3 regions of the Paenibacillus macerans genome follow, and region 3 is predicted to be linked to each of the others. Evidence: riboswitches for the same ligand, from Rfam matches in the RefSeq annotation. Region 3 holds a riboswitch; each other region holds the start of a gene.
What was found. Region 3 has a riboswitch for glycine ahead of gcvT (glycine cleavage system aminomethyltransferase GcvT). Riboswitches for the same ligand answer to the same signal wherever they lie in the genome.
Positions count from the first base shown of each region.

Region 1: another riboswitch for glycine. It lies ahead of DYE26_RS24035 (amino acid permease); the one in region 3 lies ahead of gcvT (glycine cleavage system aminomethyltransferase GcvT).
Region 2: another riboswitch for glycine. It lies ahead of sdaAB (L-serine ammonia-lyase, iron-sulfur-dependent subunit beta); the one in region 3 lies ahead of gcvT (glycine cleavage system aminomethyltransferase GcvT).

Region 1 covers NZ_UGSI01000002.1:199,057-209,315, reverse strand. Annotated here, with positions in the region: gene DYE26_RS24065 (zinc-binding dehydrogenase) at 1-45, shown strand, start outside; gene DYE26_RS24060 (iron-siderophore ABC transporter substrate-binding protein) at 175-1,251, shown strand; gene DYE26_RS24055 (FecCD family ABC transporter permease) at 1,244-2,284, shown strand; gene DYE26_RS24050 (FecCD family ABC transporter permease) at 2,281-3,312, shown strand; gene DYE26_RS24045 (ABC transporter ATP-binding protein) at 3,312-4,109, shown strand; gene hprK (HPr(Ser) kinase/phosphatase) at 4,131-5,045, opposite strand; gene DYE26_RS24035 (amino acid permease) at 5,088-6,443, opposite strand; glycine riboswitch at 6,586-6,665, opposite strand; gene DYE26_RS24030 (helix-turn-helix domain-containing protein) at 6,950-7,984, shown strand; gene DYE26_RS24025 (C40 family peptidase) at 8,139-8,597, opposite strand; gene DYE26_RS24020 (TerC family protein) at 9,043-9,816, opposite strand; gene leuA (2-isopropylmalate synthase) at 10,114-10,259, opposite strand, start outside.
Region 2 covers NZ_UGSI01000001.1:3,573,252-3,583,510, forward strand. Annotated here, with positions in the region: gene DYE26_RS16130 (HlyD family secretion protein) at 1-611, opposite strand, end outside; gene DYE26_RS16135 (TetR/AcrR family transcriptional regulator) at 656-1,252, opposite strand; gene sdaAA (L-serine ammonia-lyase, iron-sulfur-dependent, subunit alpha) at 1,762-2,643, opposite strand; gene sdaAB (L-serine ammonia-lyase, iron-sulfur-dependent subunit beta) at 2,678-3,343, opposite strand; glycine riboswitch at 3,643-3,748, opposite strand; gene DYE26_RS16150 (S8 family serine peptidase) at 4,358-9,835, shown strand; gene DYE26_RS16155 (VOC family protein) at 9,870-10,259, opposite strand, start outside.
Region 3 covers NZ_UGSI01000001.1:2,026,350-2,036,608, forward strand. Annotated here, with positions in the region: gene proB (glutamate 5-kinase) at 44-1,150, shown strand; gene DYE26_RS09230 (glutamate-5-semialdehyde dehydrogenase) at 1,180-2,427, shown strand; gene proC (pyrroline-5-carboxylate reductase) at 2,496-3,356, shown strand; gene mtnB (methylthioribulose 1-phosphate dehydratase) at 3,396-4,049, shown strand; gene gcvH (glycine cleavage system protein GcvH) at 4,158-4,553, opposite strand; glycine riboswitch at 4,752-4,856, shown strand; glycine riboswitch at 4,860-4,989, shown strand; gene gcvT (glycine cleavage system aminomethyltransferase GcvT) at 5,101-6,240, shown strand; gene gcvPA (aminomethyl-transferring glycine dehydrogenase subunit GcvPA) at 6,259-7,623, shown strand; gene gcvPB (aminomethyl-transferring glycine dehydrogenase subunit GcvPB) at 7,611-9,296, shown strand; gene DYE26_RS09270 (YjjG family noncanonical pyrimidine nucleotidase) at 10,249-10,259, opposite strand, start outside.

The DNA of each region.
Region 1 (10,259 bases), on a different contig from region 3:
GGACGCGGAAGAATTTTGCTGGACATAAACTCAGGTTTAATTTGAAATACGCTCTTACAAATTTTTCATTGACAACCCGGCAAGGGGACTGTATATTGACTTTGATAATCATTATCAATTAAAAGCGCTATTTAAAAATACAGTTCTTGATAGGAAAGGGTATGCCGTATGCCAATGAATGCAAAACGAAATGCCTCATTAGGCACATTACTTGTTTCGATTGTGCTTATATTCTCGCTAGTTGGTTGCTCAAGCCAGCAATCAAGTTCAACATCCGCACCAACTTCGGCCGAAACGTCTAAAACTGAAGCGCCCGCTTCGCCAGATACGAATTCCGCATATCCGATCGTGATCAAACACGCTTTCGGTGAAACTGTCATTGAAAGCAAGCCTGAACGGGTAGTTACCGTTCAATGGGCGAATCATGATGTTGCTCTCGCTCTCGGAGTTGTTCCCGTAGGCTTCTCGGCGGCGAACTTCGGCGTTCAGGATGGCAGCGGGCTTTTGCCTTGGACAGCGGAAAAACTCAAAGAACTTGGCGCAAGCGATCCTAACGTTTTTCAGGATACGGACGGCCTTGATTTTGAGGCGATTTCCGATGCGGACCCGGATGTCATTCTTGCCGCTTACTCCGGGATAACTCAGGAGGACTACGATCTTCTTAGTCAAATCGCTCCGGTTGTGGCCTATCCGACCGCTCCTTGGTCCACCACATGGCGAGAGCAAGTCCTGCTGAATGCAGAAGGCATGGGCATGAAAGCGGAAGGGGAACAACTCATCAAGGTCACCGAGGATATGGTTAACGAAAAGCTAAGTCAATATCCGCAGATGAAAGGCAAGAAAGTGGTTTGGGTTAACTTCTCGGCTGAAGATTTGTCGCAACTGCATATCTATACTCCTGTAGACTCTCGCGTCGCTTTCTTGTATGAGCTGGGAATGGTTTATCCTGAAAGTGTTACGAACCAGATTACGGACCCTACTAGCTTCTCCTTGAATTTAAGCGCCGAGAATGTCGAGGCCCTTTACGATGCCGATCTCATCGTTGGATATGGGAATGACGAATTGTTGAAGACGCTCCAAGCCGATTCACTACTAGGTAAAATTCCTGCGATCCAAAGAGGTTCTGTCGCATTTATCGACAGCGATACACCTTTAGTAGCTGCCGGAACTCCTAACCCGCTTTCGATAGCTTATACCATTGATGAATATCTAGCATTAATAGGAGGAGCTATTGACAAGATAAATGAATAGTTCTTCGGTTTCAAAAGATAAACAGCAAAGCTTCCATATGCCGGAGCACTTTATGACGGTTCTGGTGATTTGTATTGTCTTGCTCGGCGCGTGCGTAGTTGCATCTCTGGTTTTAGGCTCTCGTATGGTTAGTTTTAATGAACTGATAAACGGTTTATTTCATCAAGATATCCAATCCTTCGGGGCTAACGTGGTTCGCAAAAGAATTTCCCGAACCGTGTTCAGTTTGTTTTGCGGTGCGGCGCTCGGAGTCTCTGGAGCGCTTATGCAATCGGTCACGCGCAACCCAATTGCGGACCCGAGTATACTGGGAGTGAACACAGGCGCGTCCTTGTTTGTGGTTTGCGGAATTGCATTTTTGAATATAAGCACCGCAAATCAATATATATGGCTAGCTTTAGCCGGAGCCGCGATCACTGCGGTGTTCGTATTTGGAATCGGCTCTATGGGGCGTGGCGGCGCCACGCCCATTAAGCTTGTTTTGGCCGGAGCCGCCACAAGCGCCGCGCTTTCTTCTCTGGTCACCGCCATCATGATTCCGCGCTCTTATGTCATGGATCAATTCCGGTTCTGGCAAGTGGGCAGCGTCGGCTCGGCAACCTGGAGCGCTATAGCCACATTCACCCCGTTTATGATCGTTGGCATACTGATCGCCGTAATGACTGCACCGGCGCTAAATGCGCTGGCATTGGGGGATGATGCCGCGACCGGACTCGGCGTTCGAACAGGACTACTGCGGTTTGTCGCGGCTTTTGCAGGTGTTGTTCTATGTGGGGCAACTACGGCCCTCGCAGGCCCGATCGGTTTTATCGGGCTATTGGCCACTCACGTCATCCGTCTCATGCTTGGGCCCGATCTGCGTTTGGTAATCCCCGTGTCAGCTATTGCGGGAGCCATCATTTTGACATTAGCGGATGTGTGCGGCAGGCTCATCGGCAGCCCGGGAGAACTTGAAGTCGGTGTGGTTACTGCGTTTATAGGAGCTCCAATCCTAATCATATTAGCGATGAGATCGAAAGTGCGTTCACTATGAAAAATGAATCTATTGAATTTATTATGGCGGGCCGGCGTCAAAGACGCCGCCGGTGGATACTGATCACCGGCTTCCTTGCAGTACTTGCATGCGTGCTTTGCTGCGCTATGCTGTTACTGGGAAACACCATTTATCCGGTTCAAGATGTCATCCGGGCGCTTTCGGGCGAGCAGCTTAAAGGCGTGTCTTTTGCGGTGAATACGATACGTCTACCGAGAATGCTGGCAGGTCTTTTCGCCGGATTTGCTTTTGGTGCAGCCGGCTGCATCTTCCAGACTATGCTGCGCAACCCCCTTGCGAACCCGAATGTCATCGGGATTACCTCCGGCTCAAGCGCGGCGGCTGTTTTTTGCATCACCTTACTTCATTCAAACCGGGCGGTTGTTTCCGTTGCTTCGGTGATTGCCGGTCTTGTTACGGTTATCATCATTTATTTATTGTCCAGGGGGAAGTCATTTTCGGTCGGGCGCTTGATCCTCGTCGGAATCGGCATACAGGCCATGCTTGACGCCCTGATTTCCTACCTGCTGCTGGTTGGCGCTCAACAAGATATTCCCGCAGCGATCAGATGGCTTAGCGGCAGTCTGAATGGCTCGCAAATGCACGAACTTCCGCCTCTTGTCCTAACGGTATTGATCTTTACGCCTATCGCTATCGTCCTGGGAAAACATCTAAGTCTATTGGAACTTGGAGAACAATCGGCCACTTCGCTTGGAGTGAACACGGACAAGACAAGAATAGCGCTTATTTTGAGTTCTGTGTGCATGATTGCTCTGGCTACCGCTACCACCGGGCCAATCGCTTTTGTCTCCTTCCTTTCGGGGCCGATCGCGAAAAGACTGGCCGGAGCCGGCTTCTCGAACATAATCCCGGCTGGTCTTGTTGGCGTAAATTTGGTGTTGGCGGCAGATTTAATCGGACAATTTGCTTTCGAGTACAGATTCCCTGTGGGCATCATGACCGGAATACTCGGAGCGCCGTATCTGATCTTCCTGCTCATCCGAATGAATCGAAAGGGCGAGTTATAATGAAACCAACGCATCTATTTCAAGCCGAACAGCTCGTGGCCGGCTATGATCATAAAACGATTATCCAAGGTGTAGACCTTGTTATCCCCAGTCATAAAATAAGCGTTATTATTGGAGCCAACGGCTGCGGAAAGTCCACGCTGCTGAAAACACTGGCAAGGCTGATAAAGCCTAAGTCCGGCAAAATCACGATTGACGGAAAACCCATCGGCAAAATGCCGCCAAAACAGCTGGCTCGCGTGGTCGGGCTGCTGCCGCAATCCCCTATTGTTCCGGAAGGCATTTCGGTAGCGGATTTGGTTGGACGGGGAAGGTTTCCGCACCAATCGTTGTTCGGCGGATGGACTAAAAAAGATTATGAGGCCGTTGCCGAAGCGATGCGAATTATGGACATAACGGAGTTTGCGAATCACAATATTGACGAGCTTTCCGGCGGTCAACGGCAGCGCGTCTGGATTGCCATGGCTCTGGCGCAACAAACCGACATTTTATTTCTCGATGAACCGACAACCTTTTTGGATATCACCTATCAAGTCGAAATTCTTGACCTGCTCACGGACCTTAACCGAAAACACGGAACTACGATTGTCATGGTTCTTCACGATATCAACTTATCCGCACGTTACGCGGACCATATTTTTGCGCTTCAGCAAGGAAAGCTTGTGGCGGAGGGCGAGCCGTCTCAGGTGATTACAACCACATTGGTGAAAGACATTTACGGGCTCGATTGCACGGTGATACAAGATCCCATTTCCGGCTCTCCATTGGTAGTGCCCAAAGGGCGGTATCATGTATGAGTGATTGTAATCCAACCGCGCCTACTGCATTTTGTTTTCGATCCGCTGCATGAACTCTTCGGCGGCACTATAGCCGAGCTGCTTGAGATACCAATTGTTGGCCGCCGCCTCAATCAGACCGGCCACATCCCGTCCCGGCTGGAGCTGGACCTCGATATGCGGGATCTTGACGCCAAGATATTCCGTGAATTGAGGTTCCAGTTCCAGCTCGTTATTCAGAGAGTCTTCCCTCCATGGCGCTAATTCAATGTCGAGTACAATGCGTGTCTCGTCCTGAAAAGCCCTGCGCCCGTATTGGCGTACGACATTAATCAGGCCGATGCTGCGCAGCGCGAGGAATTCGCGTGTGGTTTCATTATGCGTTCCGAGCAAAGTCGTTGGCCCTAACTTCTTCAGCACCACAATATCGTCCGCAACGAACCGGTGGCCCCTTCTGATGAGCGTGTGGGCGGTTTCGCTTTTGCCGATCCCGGATTTGCCGCGGAGCAGGACGCCAATCCCCGATACATTCACGCATACCCCATGGATCGATATCTCCGGGGCAAGCGCTTTGACCAGATAGCTGTCCAGCTTGGCGATAAACTCCGTTGTCGTCTCCTCCGTCCTTAGCAGCGGAATCCCCTCCTGATCGCAGAACAGGGTCAGATACGGGATCTCCTGCTGTCCTGACGTCACAATGAAGCAGGGCGGATGATATTTGACGATGTTGCCGATATGCAGTTTGCGTTCCTCAATGGATAATGTCAATAGATAGTTAACTTCCTTACGGCCAAGCACTTGCACCCGTTCCATCGGAAAAAAATCAAAATACCCCACAAACTCCAGCCCGGGTCTGTGCGCCCGCGGACGGGTAATCACACGGTCCATACGGCCCGCCCCGGCAAGCACTTCCATATGAAACATATTCGCAAGACTTTGCACCGTGATCGTCTTCATGTTGTTCTCCCCAATGATTAATAATTCTTATGATGACACTGTTTATGATGATTTACCCGCTTTTCTTCTATTCGAATAATACAAAGCAAACAGCAGAATAAACCACAGCGGCGTCAATAATAAGGCCATGCGTGTCTCTTTGGCAACCAGCATAATTATAAGAATTATAGCAAACAACGTGAGAACTGCATAATTAACAAAGGGGGTAAACGGAGCTTTAAATTTCGATTTTGCCTGCAGCTCTGGCTGTGTCTTTTTATACTTGATGTGACAAACAAGAACCACACCCCAGACCCAAATAAAACAAATGGCGCTAATGGTGGTGACGACGCCAAACGCTTGCTCCGGAATAAGCTTGCTCAATAGAGCTCCCCCGGACAAGACAAGCGTGGAGATCAACAACCCGTTTCTGGGCACATGGTTTTTATTCAGCTTGGCAAAATGGGATGAAGCCTGTTTATTCTTGCTTAAATTATATAAAATTCGGCTTGTTGAAAACATCCCGCTATTACAAGCGGAAGCGGCTGAAGTTAATACGACAAAGTTAATAATTCCCGCGGCAATCGGAATCCCGACTAAACTAAACGTTTTAACAAAAGGGCTTTCTGACGGGCTTAGCTCCGTCCAGGGATTGATGCACAATAGGGCAATAATGGCGCCGACGTAGAAAAATAAAATTCTAAGCGGAATTTTATTAATCGCCGAAGGGATATTTTTTTCCGGGTTGGATGTTTCCGCGGCCGATACCCCCACCAACTCCACACCAACAAAGGCAAACACAACCATTTGGAAGGAAAGCAAGAACCCGGGAACTCCGTTTGGAAATATGCCGCCATGTCCCCAAATATTTTTGACCGTAACCATTCCCGCATCCGTTTTAAATCCAATCACCAGCAAGACGACCCCAATGGCAATTAAAGCGAGAATCGTCACTACCTTAATTAGGGCAAACCAAAACTCCAATTCGCCAAAATTTTTTACGGTTAACAGATTAAGTCCTAATAAAACAACTAAGCAGATAATTTCAGGCACCCATTGCGGGATATCAAACCAATATTGTACATACACCCCAACCGCGATCACATCGGCCATAGCCGTCATAATCCAGCAAAACCAATAGGTCCATCCGGTTACAAACGCGGCCCGCGGTCCAAGATAGTCTTCGGCAATGTCCGTAAAAGATTGATATCCGGCTTTGGACAACAGGAGTTCTCCCAGCGCCCTCATCACAAAAAATATGGCGATCCCCACGATGAAATAAGCAAAGATAATGGACGGACCCGCCAGTTGAATGGCTTTGCCCGATCCGAGAAACAATCCCGTACCAATGGTGCCGCCAATGGCAATCAGTTGAACATGCCGATTTTCTAAATCCCTCTTTAATTCTTGTTGTGCCAAACCAAACTCCTCCTTAACGTGAAAAGTTGAACAATGGATTAAACCCAATAAAAAAAGAGACTGGATGCGCTCCAATCTCCTGGTCATAAGAATAACTAAATAGACTTGTTATTAATTATTTTCGAAATAACAAATAGATATTCAGTACTCTTCTGTCCTTTTGCCTGAGATTGTGAACCCTTCGGCGCCGCGGAGTCCCGCGGTCTCTCCAGAAGCTGCTCCTGCTATAGTACGATCCATAGCCGTCATAGCTTGCCAACTATTTAATTTTTTTATTGTAACAACCCATTTAAATATTTTTCAATATTACTCGCAGTGAAAAAATTTGTCAACGAGATAATTCCCATTCGCCCAGGTTTGATTACGGCAGTGTTTCCCCGGGCTGTCTGTAACGGTAAACGTAACGGATAGGTTCATCCATTTAACCGGGCGGTCATTGAGAGCATATTTAACAAACAGTTACAATGCAATTGACTAGTCGAAATAGTAAAAACGGGAGGTTCTCAATGAATATTGAAATAGGCAAAAAAATCAAAGCACTCCGTTTACAAAAAGGAATGACTCAGGAAGAACTTGCGGCAAAACTGAATATGTCGTCCCAAGCCGTATCCAAGTGGGAAAACAATGTAACCATGCCCGATATCCAATTGCTTCCCAGGTTATCTGCGATTTTAGGGGTTACCATCGATGAACTGTTTGCATTAACCGATGATATCCACTTTGAACGGATTGAAAACATGATTGGACATGAACATTTTATATCAAAAGATGATTTCACCTATGCTGAACAATTTCTTAAGGAAAAACTTAATGATGACGCAAAAAAGCCCCGATGCCTCACATTGCTGGCCGAGCTGCACATTCATCGTTCACAGGAGCATCGTGAATTGGCTTCTCGTTACGCCAAGGATGTTTTAATATTAGCTCCAGATAACAAAAGAAATCACAACGCTTTACGGGATGCGGAGAATGGAGTTATTTTTGACTGGAACCTCTCCAACCATCGTAAACTCATAGAGTATTATATAGATTTTGTGACAAATCATCCGGATTACTGGCCGGCTTATGTATGGCTTATGAACTACTTGCTTGCAGATGGCAGATGCGCTGAAGCCAGGGGAATTCTGGAAAAATTAAACGAAACCCATCCAGGTTATTTATATCAATTATATGGGGGCCTGATATGCAAAGAAGAAGGCAACCTTTCTCAGGCATTCGTTCTCTGGGAGCAGATGACCGAACTGTATCCTCATGATTGGCAGGCATGGTCCTCCAGAGGAGACTGTATGGCGAAGCTATGCAGATACGATGAAGCCGTTAAGTATTATTCCAAAGGTTACGAACTGCAGCCCAATCCCAAATATACAGATTCATTGGAAGCAATTTCCTATATCTACAAAATTCAAGGGAAGTATGACAAAGCCATTGAAAAGCTCAAAGAAATCCTTGCACTTTTGAGCAGTGATTGGAAAGTGACGGAGGGGAAGACAGTCGATTTGTATAAAGAAGAAATAAAGCTTTTAAAAACATTGCTGAAATAATGAACGACAGAACAAGGTCCGATGTGAGATTTCTCCGAAAAAATACCGTTACAAATGATGCGCCCAGCTTAAGGGCCGCTTCGGCAAATACGAAAGGAACTGCTGCGGCAGTTCCTTTCGTAACTGTATTGGTTACGCAAAAGCCGGCCTTTTCTTATCTTACTCGGCGAGCAGTAACGTAATGGTCTTCCCAATAACCGGAGTTCAGCTTACTGAATCCAACCTTGTTAATAGGAGAGCTGTGAATGAAGCGGCCATTCCCCATATAGATACCGACATGGTTGATCTTACCGTCGTTGTTTGTATCAAAAAATACCAGATCGCCTTTTACCAGATTACGCTTGGCTACATAACGTCCCGTTTTGGCCTGTTCTCGGCTTGTACGCGGAAGATACACGCCTTCACGCTTAAATACCAGCTTTGTGAAGGAAGAACAGTCGGAATACTTATACCCGCTATTCCACGGTTCAGAGCCAAATCTGTATTTGAAATCCCCTAAATAATTGTCAGCCCGACTTGCGATTTCAGAACCGGTGGCCGCGAACGTCAATGTTCCGAACAGCATCGATCCGGCCAATAATGAAGCGGTTGTACTAACTAGCTTCTTGAACATCTGTATTCACTCCCCTTCTGTATTGCTGCATCCCCTTGTTGTATTCTGGCGGATTCTTCAGAACACCCAATGGATATATCCGAATTATTGCCTTGCCTGCAGGGCTAGTCCAAGTGAATGCGCTAACCCATGCTAACATATATGAATAGCAGGCTAAACCCCACATCATTTACCAAATCCCTGAATTTATGATCGCTAAAAACTCCGAACACCTTGTGACAACTGGCTGAATTGACGCTGAAAGCCGCGCAACACCGAAAGGTAAATTCCTTATATTACCTGGGGTTCCAGGTTACACACATTCCCTTCATATTGAAATTTTGGTATAAAATATTAGTTTGGCTAGTAAGCCCACGGTATTAATTGTGAATTATTCAACAAAAAAAACGCCCCCGAATTTATCGAATTGGCGTTTCTCTCTAATTGAAAATCGGCGAATGTTCCGTTAGGCATTACCTGCCTTAGACGGTTTGTTGCTGGGTGCAAACCACCCAATTAGGGCAATCGCCACCAAGACAGCGTAAAAAATAATCGTCCAGACCGTGCTATGGGGAAAATGAGGATCCAAAACCCCAATATCCTCATGGGCAAGGGTGATGACGGCGAGCTTTACTCCAACCCATGCAACGATCGCATAAGCCGTCGTCTCAAGCGCCGGACGTTGGGCTAAAAGTTTTACAAACCAAGTCGCCGCAAATTTAATTAAGATAAGGCCCGCAATTCCGCCGAGCAATACGACCATAAACTGGCCTGCGTCCATCCCCCCGAATTCGCCAAGCGGCGAGTCCGGCAGCCCTAGCGCAAGCGCCACCGCAGCCAGGATGGAATCGATCGCAAAGGCAAGGTCTGCCAGCGCAATTTTTCCTACTGTAGGCCAAAAACTTTTCCCTGCCGACTCTTGTTTCGTGTCCTTGTGCACATCCTCATTCTTCTTGCCGAACCGCGCTTGGATGATGTGCTTCAAGCCCAAGTATAGGAGATACGCCGCACCAATCGCCTGCACCTGCCAGACGTTAGCAATAAAGGAAATCGCAAATAACGCGGCAAAACGAAAGACAAAGGCCATCATGATTCCATAATTAATCGCTCGTTTCTTCTGTTCGTCCGGCAAATGTTTCGCGATAACCGCAAGAACGAGCGCATTGTCGGCCGATAACAATCCTTCCAAACCGATAAGAATGAGTAGTGCCCAGGCATACTCCAACCACATTTGCTCCATCTCCCTTTGTAAAGTAAGTTGTATCAACCCGACAATGCCGCACGTAAATAATATTGACTTGTACAGCAATGGGTATACGAGATGTTATACGAAATACCCCCCCGATAGAGTTCCATTTTTTTACGATGAGAATAACATCGCTACTTCCTCCTGAAACACCTCTCGATCTTTTCCGTCCATCCATGTTCGTAAATGCCGGGCCAACAGGGGATAACAGGCCCTTTATAACCAATCTGACATTAAAATAAGAAGACAAAAACATAAAAGGAGCTGCCAAGCAGCTCCTTAGTTATTGAATCATATATTCCCCCAGTTTGCGGTATTGCGGCTAAACCGGTTCACGGCGCTAAACAGGGCTTTCACGGAGGAGGTCATAATATCAACGTCAACGCCGCAACCCCAATATACGCTGCCGTCGGATGCCGTGATGCCGATATAAGAGA
Region 2 (10,259 bases), 1.5 Mb from region 3:
ACTTTGTCAAAATCGGCTTGGCTGACTATCCCTTCGGCAAACAAGCCTGTGGTCCGCTGCAAATTGTCCTTGGCGATGTCGTAAGCTTTTTTGGCCGCTTCCATTTGGACTTTCGCCTGCTTCAGCTCCTGCGGGCGCGCTCCCGCTTTGAGCCCATTAACCTTGGCCTGGGCCGCCTGAACCACCGCCTGCGCCTGCGCGATCTGTTTGTCGATCGTTTCCGCCGTCAGGAAAACGGCACTTTCACCCTCCGCTTTTTTCGATTTCGCCGCATTTACGGAAGCTGCCGCTTGCCCGATCTGGCCTTCGGTCACGGCCACCGCCGCCTGGGCCTGGGATACCTTGGCTTTGACCTCATCGCTTTCGATCTGGGCCAGGATATCCCCCTTTTTCACCTCATCGCCTTCCTCCGCCAACAGCTCGACGATCCGTCCCCCGACTTTAAAGCTCGCGCTCGATTGATCAGCCTCGATAAACGCCGTCGGGCGATTCTCTTTTTCGCTGCCTGAGGTAATCTGGTTCGAGTTCAGGATCCAGATTCCGCCCGCAATGAGCAGAACGATCGCAACATAAATCAACAACCTGGGTATCAGTGCTCTTAACTTTTCCATCTTCCTCTACTCCTCCAAATATCATCTCACTTAAGTTTGAACTGTTAATGGTTCATGCGCGGCCGCTCGGCCGACAGGCCTCCCGCCAGAAAAATCCGCATGGATTCCTTGATTCGCTCCTTCTCCAGCGGCTCGTGGTTTTTGTTCCAATCCAACGTTAACGCTATGTACAGCTTCAGCATGACGAAAGAGATCACTTTCGGATCAAAAGCATGAATTTCACCGCGCTGTCCAGCCAGCGTAATTTGCCGCTCCAAATAATCCAGAATGGCGCTTTCGATTTTTTCCAAACCTTCCCGCGCCTGCTGGGTGCCGAAATTACGCACCTCCTGAAACAATTTGGCCAGCAGCTCATGCTCGCTTCTGAACTCCAGCAAGGCATCCATGCTTTGAAAGAGATTCTCGAAAAAAGGCTTATTCTCATCCACCTTTTGCGCCGTGAGCCGCTTCATCTCCGCAATGATGGAACGGAGAATTTCATCGAACAGCTCTTCTTTGTTGGAGAAAAATGTATATATAGTCCCCTTGGCTACATTGGCGATTTTGGCCACTTGATCCATCGTCGTCGCCTTATAGCCAAACAGCGAAAAACATTTCACGGCGGCTTCAATCACCATTTCCCGACGGTTGATTTGAGCCAATCCCCATAGCGCCTCCTTTCGCGAAAATGACTGATTGACCAAAATAAGAATATAGTCAATTGGTCGATTTTTACTTTACTCCTTCCACAGACGAATGGCAAGGTATTTTTTGCAAAAAACCTTTAAAAAATTTTCCCGTTCCGTGTTGCGCGATTTTTTTATTACTCGTTTTCGCTTTTTATTGATTAATATTTGGTGATTTTATCGTGTTACTACTTTTTTGCGAGAGATAGGGAATATTCTTAATGTGCCGCTATTTTGAAGGCTTGAAGATCAATTGTTGGCTGTAGCCGGCTGTTAGCGCCGACTCTGCCGGTGAACATCACGCTGCCGGACAATAAAGAGACTGAATAACGTTATTCAACTTGACAAAAACCAGGCCCCTGGCGGCGCCTGGTTTTTGTCATACGTTTAGCTGCGAAAGCGCCTCAAAGGCTAGTCTTCCCGTAACGAACATCTCAACCAAAAAAGTCCCGGCCCTATCGTACAAAGGGCGGGACTCTGCCTGCTCATTTTTTCCGGTTTCGCAGCTCTTTCATGATTTTGCGGCCGGTCGGCGTTTGGGCCAGGCCGCCCTGGGCCGTTTCCCGATGCCGGCTGGGCATCGCGGAGCCGACCTCCAGCATGACGTCGATGACTTCGTCGGACGGAATCGCGCTGCGCACGCCGGCAAGCGCCATATCCGCGGCCGCCAGCGCATTGACCGCCCCGAAGCCGTTGCGGACGATGCAGGGGATTTCAACCAGGCCGCCGACCGGATCGCAGATCAGGCCCAGCGTATTTTTCAGCGCCAGACCGACGGCGTGCACCGCCTGCTCCGGCGTTCCCCCGCGCAGCTCGACCATCGCGCCCGCCGCCATGCCGATCGCCGAGCCGATTTCCGCCTGGCATCCGCCTTCCGCGCCGGAGATAAACGAGTTGTTGGCGATGACGTACCCGATCGCCCCGGCGCAGAACAAACCTCGCACCAGATGCTCATCCTCCCAGCCAAAACGTTCCTGCGCACTGACGAACACCCCCGGGATGATGCCGCAGGATCCGGCCGTCGGGGTGGCCACGATCCGCCCCATCGAGGCGTTGACCTCGGAGACCGCCAAAGCGTAAGCCATGGCCTGACAGGCGATGTCCCCCGCGGCGGGCTCCCCGCTGCCGCGGTATTCGTTCACCCTTTTGGCATCGCCGCCCGTCAGCCCGCTCGTCGAGGTAATTTCCTCCGTCAATCCTCGGCGTACCGCTTCCTTCATAATTTGATAATACTCGGCCATCGCCGCCATGATTTCCGCTTCGCTCTGGCCGCTTTCCGCCGCCTGATCCTGCAGCATCACCTGCGAAATCGTCAGGACCTCCTTATCGCACAAAGCGACGAGCTCCCGCAAATTCCGAAAACGCATGTTTATCTACCCCTTCACTTTGATGTCAAACGCTTTACGTTAAATCGATGTAAGCCGTCCGGCTCACGTGCGGAAGCTTTTCGACCGCTTCGATGAGCGCGTCCGGAATCGCCCCATCCGCCTCGACGACGGTCAAGGCTTCTTCGGTCCTGCCCTTCCGGTCGGTTATGATATAGCCGATGTTCACGTCCGCCCGGCTGAACAGCGCCGTGATGCCGGCCAACATGCCCTGGCGGTCGGCATGCTCGATCACAAGCGTCGGCAGCTCGCCCGAACACTTGACCTCAAACCCGTTGATGCCCTGGATCGCAATGTTCCCGCCGCCGATCGACGCGCCCGTCACCTCGACCTTGCGGTTTTCGCCGGCCAGTGCGATTTTTACCGTATTGGGATGGGCCCCCGGCTGAACGCCGGTCGTAAAGTCAAGCTTTATCCCCGTTTCTTCCGCGATTTGCAGCGACTCCCGGATGCGCTCGTCATCCGTGCGATAATCCAATATCCCGCCGGCGACGGCCAGATCCGTGCCATGCCCCTGATACGTTTCCGCAAACGATCCGTAGAAGCAGATATGCGCTTCGGCGGGCGACTCCCCCAACAGCTGCCGCGCAAAACGCCCGATCCGTACCGCCCCCGCGGTATGGGAGCTGGACGGTCCGATCATCGCCGGACCAATTATCGAAAATACATTTTTAAACCGCATGGTCATCTTCCCCGTTCCCCATATCTTTGTTTTCACCATTTCGCAAAAATCTTACTTTCAGCTTTCCCTATTAGTGCGTGTTCAAAAAGGTCGGTTTTCAGCAGCGAAGCGAAGGCTTGGGCCAGGCTGAATTCAAGATTCGATGCCTATGTAGGAAAAATACCCGATGCCCTCCAAGCGCCAAAAAGGACAGAAAAAAGGCTTGCAGCCTTTTCTCTGTCCCCGTTACCTGAGAGTTTGATGCTTCCGTTGGCCGGAACCACGTACCCCTTGGGTGGCTTTCGCTCTCTCCAGAGTCGCGTCAGGCCATGGTCCTTGTACCTGAGAGATTCAAAGCCGCCCCGCATGGCCGGCTATTTGCTCCTTCGGTGCCGCCTCCAAAGCGGACTCTCCCATGACCCTCATTCGCGCGATATCATTTTGTAATTAATGTAAAACGAAAAGCACCATATGTCAATATAGCTAACATACAAATTCAACTAGATGCCAAATAATATAGTAAAATATTCCTATTTTTCTATGAGTATATGTATATTTTCATAAAATTCTACTTGTGCATTTTCATTTTCATAGATATACTATTTCAAAACAATCCAGTATTTACCTATTTTTATTTTTTATTGAAAATAACCTACTTTTCATATCGAATTTATAATTCAACCGGCCTCAACCCCATCGGCAGTTCAACGAAAGCTTGAATTTATCGCCGATACCTCACTGTTTTCCGCTTCACGTTTTGGTTATGTCCTAATCGGCTTGCCGTATAAACCGGGCCCGGCCGCCAAGCGTTTGCTCCCCGCTGCCCGAAGCGGCTCGCTTTTTCAACTCAACGGCAACTAGTGTTAATTTTTCTCCCATGAAAGGAGGTGATGCTTGGAATTACGATAAATGTCATGTCTTTTTTCGCAAGTCTCTCAGGTCGTCTCCGGTTTTAACTGACAGCCGGCAATTCTCCGTGCTGCCACAAGAGGATGTTCCGAAGGAACCATTAACCTAGAAGAGGGAGTGAAGAAGTTGATCCGATTCAAAAGATTCCGTAAAAATTTCTCACTCGGTATGTCGATCCTCCTTGTGCTTACTTTTGTTCCTGCGACCTATGCCGAAAACAACGGCGCGGCGGCCAAAACCAGTTTAAAATCCAACTCGCCGCACATCGCTGAAGCCAAGATCGATGCCAAACTGACGACGCAGTTCAAGCAGGACGATTACGTGACTTATCTCGTCAAATTAAAAGAACAGACCGATACGGCCTCCGTTTCCAAGCTGGCCCTGCACAAAGCCGCAATCGAAAAAGCGACGCCTTCGGCCGCCAAAATGTCGGCCCGGACTTCCGTCATCAGCGCACTGCGCGAAACGGCTTCACGCACCCAGTTCAGCCTGGATAACTATTTGAGGCAGGAGCAAAAGTCCGGAGAAGTTAAGGATTATAAAAGCTACTTTATCGTAAACGCCATGGCGGTGACAAGCACAAAAGAGGTGCTTGATCAAATCGCCCTGTTTCCGGAAGTAGAAAAGATTCTCCCCAACGAAGAACGGTTTCTGGATAAGGTGGAAATCGACAAGCAGGAGGCGGCGGCCGGTCAAGGGACATCCGTCAAGGATGCCGCGGCCGATAATGCCGGAGGGGCGGCCGTCAAGCCGAGCAGCGTCGAATGGAACATCGCCCAGGTCAACGCCCCTGAGGTTTGGGCCCAAGGCATTGACGGATCGGGAATCGTCGTCGCCAATCTCGACACCGGCGTGGAATACACCCATCCGGCTTTGCGCGCTAAATGGCGCGGGTTCGACGCGTCCGGAAACATCGTCGATCCCGAGCTGAACTGGTACGATCCGCACAGTCACGCCTCGCTGCCGGCGGATACCAACGGGCACGGCACCCACACGATGGGCACGATGGTCGGATCGGAGCCGGACGGCTCGAACCAGATCGGCGTAGCGCCCGGGGCAAAATGGATCGCGGTGCGCATTTTTAACCCGTCGACCACCGACGCCATCATCCTGGACGGCGGGCAATGGCTGCTCGCTCCGGTAGACGCGGAAGGCAACCTCCATCCCGAGCTCGCTCCCGACGTTGTCAACAACTCGTGGGGCGGCGGCTCTGGGCTGGATGAATGGTACCGTCCGGTCGTACAGGCCTGGCGGGACGCCCAGATCTTCCCTGAATTTTCAGCCGGGAACGTAGATGAAGACAATCCCGGAGGGCCCGGTTCCGTCGCCAATCCGGCCAACTATCCGGAGGCATTCGCCACAGGGGCGACGGACATCAACCGCAACCTGGCCGATTTCTCCCTGCTTGGCCCCTCGCCTTACGGCGAGATCAAGCCGGAGGTATCCGCGCCGGGCGTCAACATCCGCTCCTCCGTACCCGGAGGCGGTTATGAAGGCGGCTGGAACGGCACCTCGATGGCCGGCCCGCATACGACCGCGATCGCCGCGCTGCTGCTGCAGGCCAACCATTCGCTGACGGTCGACCAGCTCGAAGAAGTCCTCACCAGCACGGCGACGCCGCGCACGGACAGCCAGTTCCCGAACACGCCGAACAACGGATACGGCCATGGCATCGTCAACGCGCTGGACGCTGTCGGTTCCGTGCTCGAAGGGGTCGGAACGGTGTCCGGCCGGGTCGTCACCGCCGGCGACGATTTCGTAGAACCGGTGCTGGAGCATACTCCCCCTTCTTTAATATATGAAGGTTTCGACGTAACGTTAACCGCCCATGCGGCCGATAATGTCGCCGTGACTTCGGTTGAATTTTACGCCCGGGAGGCGGGAACCGAGCATTATTTATACCTGCCTGCGAAGCGCGTGTCGGGGACGAGCCAGGACGGCGTCTATGAAGCCACCGTCCCGTCCTTCTTGGTCGGAACCGCGGGGCTCGAATATTACATCAGGGTCAGCGATTACGGGGGCAACGGCTTTGATACCGCCCCGTATTCCGTGACCGTGTCGGCCGGGATTCAGCCCGGATACGAGCAGGATTTTGAGACCGGTGTGATCGGGTACGCCTCCGGCGGAACGGGAAACACATGGGCCTGGGGAGCGCCGGTCAGCGGCCCGGGCAGCGCCTATTCGGGGGAAAAAGTGTACGCCACGAACCTGAGCGGCACCTATTCCGCGAACGCCAACTCCTACCTGCTGGCGCCCCCGATCGATCTGACCGGAAGCCCGGAAGGGGCGCTGCTTTCTTTTAAACATTGGTACGATCTTGAAAACAACCGGGATTACGGCACGGTGTATATCGCTTCCGAGGAGAGCGATTACGCTTTCGCGCCGGCGGCCGAATTTACGGGAACGAGCGGCGGCTGGAAGACGCAGTATATCGACCTTCGCCCCTATGCCGGCCAGCAGGTTTATCTGCAATTCAATTTAACGTCCGACGGTTCGGTGCAAAAAGCCGGCTGGTATCTTGACGACCTGTCTCTGCAAGCTCCGGACGACGTGGCTCCGGCGGCTCCCGGCGGGCTTAGCGGTTCCGTCAATTTCGTCGGCAGCGCGGAGCTTTCCTGGTCCGCCCCGGCCGATGAAGACGTGAAGGAATACACCGTATATCGCTCCGTAACTTCGGGAACGGGCTACGAAGCGATCGCCACGACGGCGGAAACGGCTTATACAGACGCTTCCACCGCGACCGGCGCCACGTATTACTACGCCGTCGCCGCAATCGATTACAGCGGCAACGAAAGCGAAAAATCAAATGAAATCGCCCTGACGATCGAACGTCCGGTCAGCCTGTTCAGCGACGATTTTGACGGCGCCGACGACGGCGGCTGGACCCATAGCGGCACGCAGGACGAATGGGAACGCGGCACACCGTCCGCCCCCGGCCCGAGCAGCGCCGTATCTCCCCCGAACGTGTGGGGCACGGATCTCGACGATACCTACGCGAATGGAGCGGATTACTCGCTCGTGTCTCCGGCCATCGATCTGAGCGGGGTGGACAATGCCACGCTGGCCTTCGACCACTGGTTTGAAATCGAAAGCAACTATGATTTCGGATACGTGGAAGCTAGCTCCGACGGCGGTGCGACCTGGGCCCAGCTGGGCAGATTTTCGCACAGCACGAACGGCAAGCAGTGGAGCCCCGTATACTACAGCCTGGACGAGTATGCCGGCGGAGCGGCGAAAATCCGCTTCCGGCTGAAGACGGATAACAGTGTTGCCAAGGCGGGCTGGTATATCGACAACGTTCAGGTGCTCAGCGTAAATACGCCGGCAACGAAGGCTGCCCAAGACGTGGTTGACGAGATCACCCCGCAAAAATCCAAGGCCGACAAACCCGGTCCCGCCTACAAGCTGATCCGCACCACCAAAAGCGAATATAATGCCGCTGTCGGCAAAGCGCAGGGGAGCGGTGAAGTCGGCGTCAGCAGCCTGCCGGCCAGCGCAACCGTGACGGTGGTGGAAACGGGACGTTCCGTGAAAACGGACCCCGCGACCGGAAAATACAGCCTGACCCATGTGGCCGGCAACTATACGCTCAAGGCGGAAGCCTACGGCTATTATCCACAAACACTGCCGGTCTCGATTGAAGATCAGAAGAACGCGAAGGCTAACTTCAATTTGCAGGCGATCCCGAAAGGGCAAATCGCCGGCACGATTAGCGACGAACGCAGCGGCGAGCCGATCGCGGACGCTACCGTAATCGTGCTTGAGGACGCGGCCATCGCCCCGCTGCGCACCGGTGAGGACGGCGGCTTCTCGCTGGAAGTGCTGGAAGGAACGTACACGCTGTCGGTGTCGGCGCGCGACTATTACAGCGGCACAATCACCATAACCGTGCCGCCGGACGGCAGCGCCGACGGATCGCTCGCGCTCAAGCCGTTCATCGGCTTCCCGGGCGAAATCGGCTACGACGACGGCACGGCGGAAAACGCCTGGTCCTTTAACTCCGCAGGCAACGCCTGGGCGGTGCGGATGACGCCGGAATCCGGCGCTGCGCAAGTGACCGGCGCCTCCATCCGGTTCTGGAACGAGGAATGGCCCGTACCGGGCGGAACGGCGTTCCAGTATGCGGTATTCGACGCCTCCGGACCGGACGGCTCGCCGGGCCGCCAGCTGGCAGGACCGTTTGACGGCACGGCGCTGCGCAACGACCGGTGGACGACGCTGGAATTGCCGGAGCCGGTGACGGTCGAAGGCGACTTCTACATCGTCTATATCCAAACGTTGGCGGGCACCAGCGCGCCGGGCCTCGCGGCAGATGAGAACGGTCCGCACGCCGGCCGCAGTTGGCAGCGGGTCAGCGGCGTCTGGAGCCAGACGAAGGAAGAGGACGGCAACTTTATGATCCGCGCCATTGTCCGCTACCCGGTGAACGCGCCGGTGATTACCTCGCCGGCGGCCGGCTCCTTTACGAACCAGCCGACGATTGCCGTAACGGGAACGTCGCCGGCCAATGAAGCGACGATTAAGCTGTACAACGGCACGGAACCGGCCGGTACGGCGACTGTGGAGAACGGGCGGTTCAGCTTGAATACCAAGCTGCATCCCGGCGCGAACGAGCTGAGCGCGGAGGTCGTGGTGAACGGCAAAACGACCGACCGTTCGCTCCCGCGGACGGTGACGCTTGACAGCGACGCACCGCAGCTCGACGTCGTATCGCCGCGGGACGGATTCCGCACCAATTCGGAAGTGCTGAATGTGGCCGGTACCGCCCTAGACGATTATCTGAGCAAGCTGACCGTTAACGGCGCTGAGGTTGCCGCCGGAGACGCAGGCTCCTTCGCCCACCGCATTTTGATAAATGCCGGCGAAAATATCGTTACGGTCACGGCCACCGACCGGGCCGGCAACGAAACGACGGTCACCCGCGCCGTTTATGTCGATCTCGAGCTGCCCGAAATCACGGGCCTCTCCCCGGCCGAAGACGTGCATTTGACCGCCGGTGAACCGCTTACCGTAGCTTTTGACAGCGTTCCGGGACTTGATGCCTCGTTCCGCATCGAGCTGCCGGTGGCGCTGGCGGGAAGCGGCGGCAACGGAATCGCCCTGGAAGAAACCTTCCCGGGGCATTATGAGGGCGTTTATGTCACGCCGGCATCGCTTGTGCTTGACGGCGGAGTGATCGTCGTCAGCGTGCGGGACGAAGCCGGGAACGCCGGCGACTTCCAGGCCCCGGGCCGATTGTTCGTCGCCGCGCCGGGCGGCAACCCGCCGGGTGAAGATCCGGGCGAGGACCCCGGGGAAAATCCCGGGGAAGACCCGGATGACCCCGGGCAAAATCCCCCGGACGACAATTTGGCTCCCAAAGCCGTGATCAAGGCCGCTAATAGCGCGCAGAAGAGAAAGCAGGTTGAATTCGACGGCAGACGTTCCTCGGACGAGGACGGCCGCATCGTCAGCTACAGCTGGCAGTTCGGCGACGGCGGCAGCGCGTCCGGCGCGAAAGTAAAGCATCGCTTTGACCGCGCCGGAACCTACACCGTGACGCTGACGGTCACCGATAATGACGGAGCTACCGGCACCGCCGTTCACACGATCAAAATCAAATAAGCAGAAAAAAAAGGGCGGCCTTGGCTCGAGCGATTTAAGCCAAGGCCGCCTTGCATTTTGCTGCATTTCTACATTCCGTTATGCTGGACCAGGTCCAAGCGATTTCCGTAAAGATCCTCGAACACGACCTCGATCCCCCACGGCACTTCCTTTGGCTCACCGAAAAATTTGACCCGTTTGCCTTCATATGCTCGTAATCGCGATAGCAATCCTCAGTCTGAACGGTCAGAAAAACGTGACCGGCCGCCTGGCTGCCGACCCTATCCGCTTTGTCCGCCGTGTCGGCCTCGACAAAAACGATCGCCGTTCCGGCATCTTGAGCCGGGGCGACGGTCACCCAACGCATCCCGCCTCCGAACGCGTTATCCGTCAGCAGGACGAAACCCGCCTTCTTCGTGTAGAACTCAATCGCTTCATCGTAATT
Region 3 (10,259 bases):
CGCACACACACGTTATTATTCAAGTTTTGGAGGAGTGGTCACCATGCTGCGTCGCATCGTCGTCAAAATCGGAAGCAGTTCGCTGACTTCGTCGGAAGGAGGGTTAAACCGGGACGCCGTCCGTTATTTCGCCGCCGAGCTGGCCGGTCTCATCCGGGCCGGGTACCAGCCCCTGCTCGTCACCTCCGGCGCCGTGGCCGCCGGCTTCCGCGAAATCGGCTACCCCGAGCGGCCCAAGCTGCTGCATGAGAAACAGGCGGCCGCCGCGGTAGGCCAGGCGCTGCTCATGCAGGCGTACCGCGAAGCGCTCGCCGAACATCGCGTATCCGCGGCCCAGGTGCTGCTTACCCGCTCCGATTTTCAGAACCGCAAGCGGACGGGCAATGCGAGCATGGCGATCGAAGAGCTGCTGCGGCAGGGCGTCCTGCCGATCATCAACGAAAACGACACCGTGTCGCTGGACGAGTTGAAATTCGGTGACAACGACACGCTGTCGGCCTTGGTCGCCAATTTGATCAAAGCCGAGCATCTGCTCATTTTGACGGATATGGACGGGCTTTACACCAAGGACCCGCGCCTTGATCCAAACGCCACGCGCATCGCCCGCGTCGCCGAAATCACGGGCGACCTGTACGCGATCGCCGGCGGGGCGGGCTCCGCGGTCGGCACGGGCGGCATGCGCTCCAAAATCGACGCGGCCAAAATCGCTTCGATCGGCGGCGTTCCCGTCTTCGTCGGCAAGGTAGGGGAGCCCGGCGATCTGCTGGCGGCGCTGCGGGGCGACGGCCGCGGCACCTACTTTGAAGCGCACGGGTCCGCCCTGCCGCGCAAAAAACAATGGCTCGGCTTCTTCTCCACCCCGTTCGGCACGCTGACGGTCGATGCCGGCGCCGAAGAAGCGCTCATTCACGGCGGTCGCAGCCTGCTCCCGGTGGGCGTAAAGTGCGCAACCGGCCACTTTCATACGGGAGATGTCGTGGAAGTCGTCAATCCCGGCGGGGAAGTGCTGGGACGCGGGATCGTCAATTACGACGCCGAGCAGCTGCAGGAAATTCTCGGGCTTCCCAGCGGGGAGGTCATCAAGAAGCTGGAAATCGTCCACCGTCTGGAAGTTATTCACCGGGACGAATGGATTTCGTTAAAATCATAAATCAAAGAATCATAAGGAGGCCTAAAACCATGAGTGAAGTCAGACAAAAAGCCGAGCGGGCCGCCGGCGCCGTATCCGCGCTGAACCGCCTGACGACGGAGCAAAAAAACGAAGCCCTGCTGGCCGCCGCCAAAGCGCTTGTGGACGGCAGCGCCGCGATTATCGCGGCCAACGAGGAAGATTTGCGGCGCGGCCGGGAGAACGGCACTTCTTCGTCGATGCTGGACCGGCTTGCTTTAAACGAGAAACGCATTAAAGACATCGCCGAAGGGCTGCGGCAGATCGTCGCTTTGCCCGATCCGGTCGGAGACGTGCTGGAGACGATCGACCGCCCGAACGGCCTGCATATCGTGAAGAAGCGCGTGCCGCTCGGCGTCATCGGGATCATTTATGAAGCCCGCCCCAACGTGACGGTCGACGCGATGGGACTGTGCCTTAAGACCGGCAACGCGGTCGTGCTGCGCGGCGGCTCCTCCGCCCTCGCCTCCAACCGCAAAATCGTCGAGATCATCCACGAGGCGTTAAGCGCCACCGCCAGCCCGGTCGACGCCGTGCAACTCATCGAGGACCCGAACCGTTCGGCCGTCGACGAGATGCTGAAGCTGAACGGGCTGCTGGATGTCATCATTCCGCGCGGCGGCAGCTCGCTGATCCAAACGGTCGTGCAAAACGCTACCGTACCGGTGATCGAGACGGGCGCGGGCATCTGTCATACGTACCTGGACGCCGCCGCGGACCCGGAAATGGCCGCTTCCATTGCGCTCAACGCCAAAGTACAGCGCCCATCGGTATGCAATTCGATGGAAACGCTGCTCGTCCATGAAGACTTCGCCGCCCGGCATCTGTCCGAATTGGCGGACCGCTTCAAGGAGGCGGGCGTCGAATTAAGGGGCTGCGCAGCCACGAGACGCCTCGTGGCCTGGGCGAATCCGGCTACCGAAGAAGACTATGCGACCGAGTACAACGACTATATTTTGAATGTGAAGGTCGTTCGCAACTTGGAGGAGGCGCTGGATCATATCCGCCGTTTCGGGACCAAACACTCGGAATGCATCGTTACGGAAGACCGGCAAACCGCGGAGCTTTTTCAGCGGGAAATCGACGCGGCCGCCGTGTACCACAATGCGTCCACCCGGTTTACGGACGGCTTTGAATTCGGCTATGGCGCCGAAATCGGCATCAGCACGCAAAAACTGCATGCCAGAGGACCGATGGGCTTGCCTGCGCTGACATCCAGCAAATATATCATTACGGGGAACGGGCAAATCCGGGAGTAAACCTGCAATAAGCCTGAAAAAAATCCCTGTTAGCCAATATCCATTCTCTACATCAGGAGGTAATTCCCATGAACCCGAACATATCCCTTGCCTCCGCCTCGATTTGCTTTTACGGCGCCGGTTCGATGGCCGAAGCGATCGTGCGCGGACTGATCCATAAAGGCGTCGCCGCCGCGGAGCAAATCGCCATGCTGAACCGCTCGAGCCAGGAACGGCTGGCCTATTTGTCGCAGACTTACCGCGTCTCGGCCGCAAACGAGGAAGCCGCCAAACGGCAGCATCTCCGGGAAGCTTCGATCATCGTCCTGGCGATGAAGCCGAAGGATGCCGGGGAGGCGCTTAGCGAACTCGGCCCGATGCTGCGCGAAGGGCAAATGATCGTTTCCCTGATCGCCGGTCTGTCGATTGCGACGATCCAGGCGCTGCTCGGCGGCAACATCCCGGTCGCCCGGACGATGCCGAACACGTCCTGCTCCATCGGCTGCGGCGCCACCGGGATCTCCTTCTCCGCCGAAATGTCGGAGGAGCAAAAAGCGCAGGTCTTGTCCATGTTTCAAGCGGTCGGCATGGTGAGCGTGATTCCGGAGGAACGGATGGAAATCCTGACCGGTGTTTCCGGGAGCGGCCCCGCATATATTTATTACATGATGGAAGCGATGATCGAAGCGGGCGTGGAAGGCGGGCTAACCCCCGAGCAAGCGCGCGGGCTGACGGTGCAAACGGTGCTTGGGGCCGCCTTGATGATGGCGGAAACCGGCGAAAATCCGGCCAAGCTCCGGGCCGACATCACCTCGCCGAACGGCTCGACCCAGGCGGCGCTGGAGGTGCTCGAAGCGGGCGGGTTCCGGCCGAACGTGAAAGCCGCGGTGCACCGCGCCGCCGAGCGGTCTTTGGAAATGGGCGAGGCGGTTCGAAAGTCGCTTCTGTAAGCCAAGATTCTGAATGAAGCACGAAGGAGGACGGCCTGGATGAATTTTTCGGACATTCCGTTGGAGGAAAAGCAAGCTGCGCTCAGCAAACTGCGCGGCGTCAAGGAGCAGCTTGCCGCCCGCGGCTGGCTTCCGGCCATGAGCGGCAGCTTGTCCGTCCGGGTCGGAAGCTTCGCGCCGGGCAATTATCATTTTGCGGTAACATCGGGCATGAAAGGCCGGACGAACCTTCCGGCCGAGGAGTTCCTGTTTGTGGACGCCGCCGGAACGCCAAGCGAAGCTACGAAGCTGACGCCCGGCGACGATGCGCCGGTCCACGCGAAGATCTACCGGATGACCGGCTGCGGCGCGATTCTCCACGTGCACACCGTGTTTAACAATGTGCTCAGCGAATATTTCGGCGACGAAGGATTCGTTCAATTGCAGGGCAACGAGCTGATCAAAGCGCTGGGCATCTGGGAGGAGGACGCCGCTGTACGCATCCCGGTCGTACCGAATTACGCCGACATCGCCGAAATGGAAAGGCGGATTCCCGCCGCGCTCGACACCCGGGTTCCCGGCTTGTTGCTGCGGGGCCACGGCATCTACGCCTGGGGCTCCACCGCGTTTGATGCCGTATCCCGTCTGGAGGCCTTCGAATTTATGTTCGAAGCGTTGTACCGCTCCCTCCTGCTTCCGCGCAAACAAACGTAAATGACGCATTAAACAAACTCCCGGCCAGCGAAGCGCTAAGACACCATGCGGCAAGCAAGCCGCGCCCTCCTCGCTGCCGCGAGATTATTTTACGCTGTAACAGGCCCTTTATCTTTCAAGAAACTCCGCATAAGCTTTGGCATCCATCAACTTGGAAAAAGCGGCGGCGGGGTCTTCCCGAAGCTGAATCCGCACCATCCATCCCCCGTCGTAAGGTTCCTCGTTCACCAGCTCGGGCGCCGCTTCCAGCTCCGCGTTGATCTCCAGCACCGTTCCGCTGACCGGCGTAAACAAATCCGCCACCGTTTTGACCGATTCGATCGTGCCGATGCCGTCCTGCGCTTCCACTTCCGTTCCAAGGTCCGGCAGCTCCACAAATACAATATCGCCCAAGCGATGCTGAGCCACGTCGGAAATGCCGATTTTTACCGTTCCGTCCCCCAAATCCAGCACCCATTCATGTTCATCGCTATACCACAGATTTTCCCTAATATTGGCAGACATGCGTATTCCTCCTCTTCCGGATCTTTCTCGTTCAGATTATTCCAAACCTAGCTGTAGTGTCAATATTACTAACATAATTTATAGATTCAAAAAATGAAAGCGTTGCATAATACAAAAATAAAATATTTTTTATATTTTCATGATAAGTTTATTGACATATTTCGCGGTTTTGAGTATTAATGTAGATGTAATCAGCGGTTGAAGGCAGAGGGAGAGATTACAATTCCAGGCAATTGTAACGCCGAAGGAGCAAGCCGTTGCGGAAGCGGTGAATCTCTCAGGCAAAAGGACCTCTGCCGGACGCGTCTCTGGAGAGAATTCGTCTTTATCGACAGAAGGCGGATCACCCAAGGGGAAACCTGCTTTTTCAAAAATGCCGGAGCGCAAGATGACCGGTGTTTTGCCGCAGGGTAACTCTCAGGTACAAAGGACAGAGCCCGGGAATATCCGATTCGTTTGCCGGTCGGAATTTCTTGGCCTGTCTTTTTATTTTTTCATGATGTGTGCAGGTAAAATACGGCCCACCGCGGCCAAACGAGGTGATGAAATGTCCGAACCCGTAGAACCCCTATTGCAACGAACGCCGCTATACTCTTGTTACTCCCGGTATGAAGGCGTGCGCTGCATCGATTTCGGCGGCTGGGAGCTGCCGGTGCAGTTCAGCGGCATTCAGAAGGAGCACGAGGCCGTGCGCGAGCGGGCCGGCTTGTTCGACGTATCGCATATGGGCGAGTTTTACGCCGAGGGTCCCGGAGCGGAAAGTTTTTTGCAGCGGATGACGACGAACGACGTGAGCCTGCTGGGGCCGGGAAAAGCCCAATACACCCTGCTCTGTTATCCGGACGGGGGCGTCGTCGATGATCTGCTGGTGTATAAACGGGACGAAGGCAAATACATGCTTGTCGTCAACGCCGCGAACATCGCCAAGGATTGGGAATGGCTGTGCCGGCATCTGCCCGCCGAAGGCGTCAGTCTGCGCAACGTTTCCGCGGCCACGGCGCTGCTGGCGCTGCAGGGACCGCTGGCCGCCTCCATCCTCTCTCCCCTGTGCGAAGGGTATGATCCCAGCGTTTTACGCCCCTTCACGTTTAAACCCGCGGCCCGAGTCTGCGGCATTAAAACGCTGCTCTCGCGCACCGGCTATACCGGCGAGGACGGGTACGAGCTTTACGTTGCCGCGGAAGACGCCCCGGTCCTTTGGGACGCGCTGATGCGGGCCGCCGAGCCTCGCGGACTCGTGCCGGCGGGGCTCGGCGCCCGGGATACGCTGCGCTTTGAAGCCGGCCTTCCCCTCTACGGGCAGGAGCTGTCGCCGAGCATTTCGCCGCTGGAAGCCGGCCTCGGCCGGTTCGTGAAGTGGGACTCCGGCCCGTTTATCGGGCGGGAGGCGCTGCTCAGGCAGCATGAAGAAGGCGTACCGCGGCGGCTGGCCGGTCTGGAGATGATCGACCGGGGCATTCCGCGCGCGCATTATCCGGTGTTTGCGCCGGGCACCGAGGACCCCATCGGCGAAGTAACTACGGGCACGCAATCGCCGACGCTCAAAAAAAACCTCGGCCTGGCGCTGATCGCCGGCGCCCACGCGGCGGCCGGCACCGTGCTCGAGGTTGAAATCCGCGGCAAACGGCTGAAAGCCAAAGTCGTCCCCCTGCCGTTTTATCGCCGAAACGCATCCGCCAAGCCGTGAAAGGAGTACGAGAAACTTATGATAAAACACCGTTATTTGCCGCTGACCGAACAGGACCGGTCCGAAATGCTGGAAGCGATCGGCGTCCCTTCGCTCGAAGCGCTGTTTCAGGATATACCCGAGGAGATCCGTTTTAAAGGCGCGCTGCCGGTTTCCCCGCGGCTCGACGAATACGCCTTAACCCGGCACATGTCCGCGCTCGCCGCGCGCAATGCCGACACCGACCGTTACGCCAGCTTCCTCGGCGCGGGCATTTACGATCATCATATTCCTTCCGTCATCCAACATGTCGTTTCCCGCTCCGAATTTTACACCGCATATACGCCGTACCAGCCGGAGATCAGCCAGGGCGAACTGCAGGCGATCTTTGAGTTCCAGTCCTACATCTGCGAGCTGACCGGCCTCAAGGTGGCCAACGCCAGCATGTACGACGGAGCGACGGCACTTGCTGAAGCCGGCTCGCTGGCCGCGGCCGCCACCCGGCGCAAGCGGCTGGTCGTGGCCCGGACCGTTCACCCCGAAGCCCGCGAGGTGCTGGCGACTTACGCGCGCGGCCTGAATCTGGAAATCGCGGAGGTCGGCTGGGATGCGGGCGTTACCGACCGTAAGGCGCTGGAGACGGCCATCACGGAAGACACCGCCGCCGTGCTGGTGCAAAACCCGAATTTCTTCGGTTCCCTCGAAGATATCCGCGCCATCGGCGAGCTGATTCATGCGCGCGGAGGCCTCTTGATCGTCAGCTGCAACCCGCTGTCGCTGGGCCTGCTGGAAGCGCCGGGCAAGCTGGGCGCGGATATCGTCGTCGGCGACGCGCAGCCGCTGGGCATCGCGTCTTCCTTTGGCGGCCCGACCTGCGGATTTTTCGCCGTGGCGGACAGCTACATGCGCCGGATGCCCGGGCGGATCGTCGGGCAGACGACCGACCGTAACGGCAAGCGCGGGTTCGTGCTGACCCTGCAAGCTAGGGAGCAGCATATCCGCCGCGAAAAAGCGACCTCCAACATTTGCTCCAACCAGGCGCTGCTCGCCCTCGCCGCGTCTGTGTATATGTCGCTCATGGGCAAACAAGGCATGGCCGAGGTCGCGGAGCTGAACCTGCAAAAAGCGCATTACGCCAAAACGCGCCTGGCTTCCATCCCGGGTGTAGGCCTCCCCTTTCCGGCCCCGGTTTTTAATGAATTCGTCATCCGGCTGCCGGAAGGCGCCGATCCGCAGCAGCTGCAGCAAAAGCTGCTCGAGGCCGGATTTATCGGCGGATTTGATCTGGGGCGCAGCTACCCCGAACTCGCCGGACATGTGCTGATCGCTGTGACCGAAAAACGCAGCAAAGCGGAAATCGACCAATTCGTCAGCGTAATGGAGGAATCGATATGCGCGAAATAAATGAAACCAAGCCGGAGGAATTGCTTATTTTCGAACGCAGCCGGCCCGGAAGGATCGGTTATTCCCTGCCGGAATGCGACGTCCCCGCCGTCCCGAAGGAGGAACTGGTGCCGCCGGAAATGCTGCGCCGCGAGGGGCTTTCGTTCCCGGAAGTGTACGAGGTCGATGTCGTGCGCCATTATACCGCCTTGTCCCGCCGCAATTTCGGCGTTGATAACGGGTTTTATCCGCTTGGCTCCTGCACGATGAAATACAACCCGAAAATCAACGAGGATGTGGCCCGTTATCCCGGCTTCGCCAAAATTCATCCATATCAGCCGGAGGAAAGCCTGCAGGGCGCGCTGGAGCTGATGTACCGGCTGCAGCGGGATTTGGCCGGGATTACCGGTATGGACGAGGTCACCCTGCAGCCGGCCGCCGGGGCGCATGGGGAATGGACGGGCCTGATGATGATCCGCGCCTATCACGAAAGCCGCGGCGAGAAGCGGACGAAAGTGATCGTGCCGGATTCCTCGCACGGCACCAATCCGGCCAGCGCTGCGGTCGCCGGCTTTGAGACGGTGACCGTCCCTTCGAACCAGCGCGGCATGGTCGATCTGGACGCGCTGCGGGCGGCCGTCGGCGAAGATACCGCCGCCCTTATGCTCACCAACCCGAACACGCTTGGCCTGTTCGAGCAGCAAATCGTGCAGATCGCCGAAATCGTCCATGCGGCCGGCGGCCTGCTGTATTATGACGGCGCCAATTCGAACGCTATTATGGGGATTACGCGGCCCGGCGACATGGGCTTTGACGTCGTCCACCTCAACCTGCACAAAACGATGAGCACGCCGCATGGCGGCGGCGGTCCCGGCGCAGGTCCGGTCGGCGTCAAAAAGCGGCTCGCACCGTTTCTGCCCGAGCCGACCGTCGTCATGGACGAATCCGGCCGTTACGCCATCCGCGGCCGGCGACCGGAGGGGGCGGCAGGCTTCGCCTCGACGGTAGGCACGGGAAAGCCGTCCGTTTCGGCTGGCTCAGCTGGCTCGGTTGGTTCAATTGGTTCGCCTGGCTCGGCTGGCTCAGTTGGTTCCGACGGCCCGTGCGTCTCCCCGACTTCTACTGCCTCCATTGGCTCGCCCAGCCCAGCCCCCGAAGGCGGCTTGCCGGGTACACAAGGCTCAGCCTCCATCGGCCGGGTCAAAGCGTATTACGGCAATTTCGGCATTCTCGTCCGCGCTTACGCCTATATCCGCAGCCTGGGCCCGGAGGGACTCCGCCAGGTTTCGGAAAACGCCGTGCTGAACGCCAATTACATGATGAAGCGTCTGGCTCCTTATTACGAGATCCCTTACTCGGATCAATCGTGCAAACACGAATTCGTCATGTCCGGCAGCGGGCTGGTCCAATACGGCATCCGCACGCTCGACGTCGCCAAGCGGCTGCTGGATTTCGGCTACCACCCGCCGACCATCTATTTCCCGCTGAACGTCGAGGAATGCATCATGATCGAGCCGACGGAAACCGAAAGCAAGGAAACGCTCGACGGGTTTATCGATTGTATGATCGCCATCGCCAAGGAAGCGGAGACGAACCCAGGTCTCCTGCTGAACGCCCCGTACACTACGCCGGTAACGCGCCTGGACGAAACCGGGGCCGCCCGGAAGCCGGTGCTGAACTGCGCCTGCGGGTAGCGGAGATCAATGTGCGACACCCCAAATGCAAAAGTGCAGTTCATTCTCAATAATACAACCATATTTTTCCTTAAACCCTCTTTTCAACTGCACTTTTGCATTTCAAGCGCCCAAAAACGGATTTTGAAGAAATACCAAATGTACTTTTGCACTTGCGGCTGTTAAACAGTTAATCGAGTTCGCCCCAAAAGGCAGCTTTACAAGCCCCTTATATACTCGAACAGCGGCAGCCCCGGACGAGAAACAAAGTCCGCGACTGCCGCTTAATTACGCCACCATAGCAACGGGAGCCCATGCACGTATAGCGAAGATATGCCGAGGCACGTCCGAAGATATGCCGAGGAATGGCGCAAAGGTTAAACCAAAGCCTGGGCAAGCTTCGAAGCGCTCTTCGGTACTGTTAATTTTAATATGTTACCAAAACCTTTAACGGATTTATTTTATTTTAGCTTAGCGAATCGAAACACTGGATTAGTTCATCCTTGGTAATTTGAAGTTCGAATATTCGATTTACGAAAGGCGTATTTTTAATTTGTCCAAAAAAACATGCGGAGTGTTTGGCATAATCCCAACCGTCACTCGATCCAACTACCGTTAATTCTTTCTCATAAAATGCCGGACTCAATTGAAATCGTTCTTTGTTTCCATCCGATAAAATGCAGATCTTCCCCTCCTAGATGACGGACGCTTGGAGCGTTTCGAATGCACTATTGCAGGCCGAACACTCTACCCCAAAGCGGTATGTGTCTTTAGCACATTCGGATTCATGGCGGAAGACCTCTGCGGCTTTTGTATCTCACCGGTTCAAATAGGCGTAAATTTCGAAAACAAGATGCACTTTTGCATTTGAACCCATCAAGAGGAGCTACCCTCCCAAAAAAACAAACGGCCTGCCCGCAGAAAGCGGACAGACCGGCCGTTAAGCATTCATATTTGCGTTGCCCCGACTGCCTTACGCCCCAG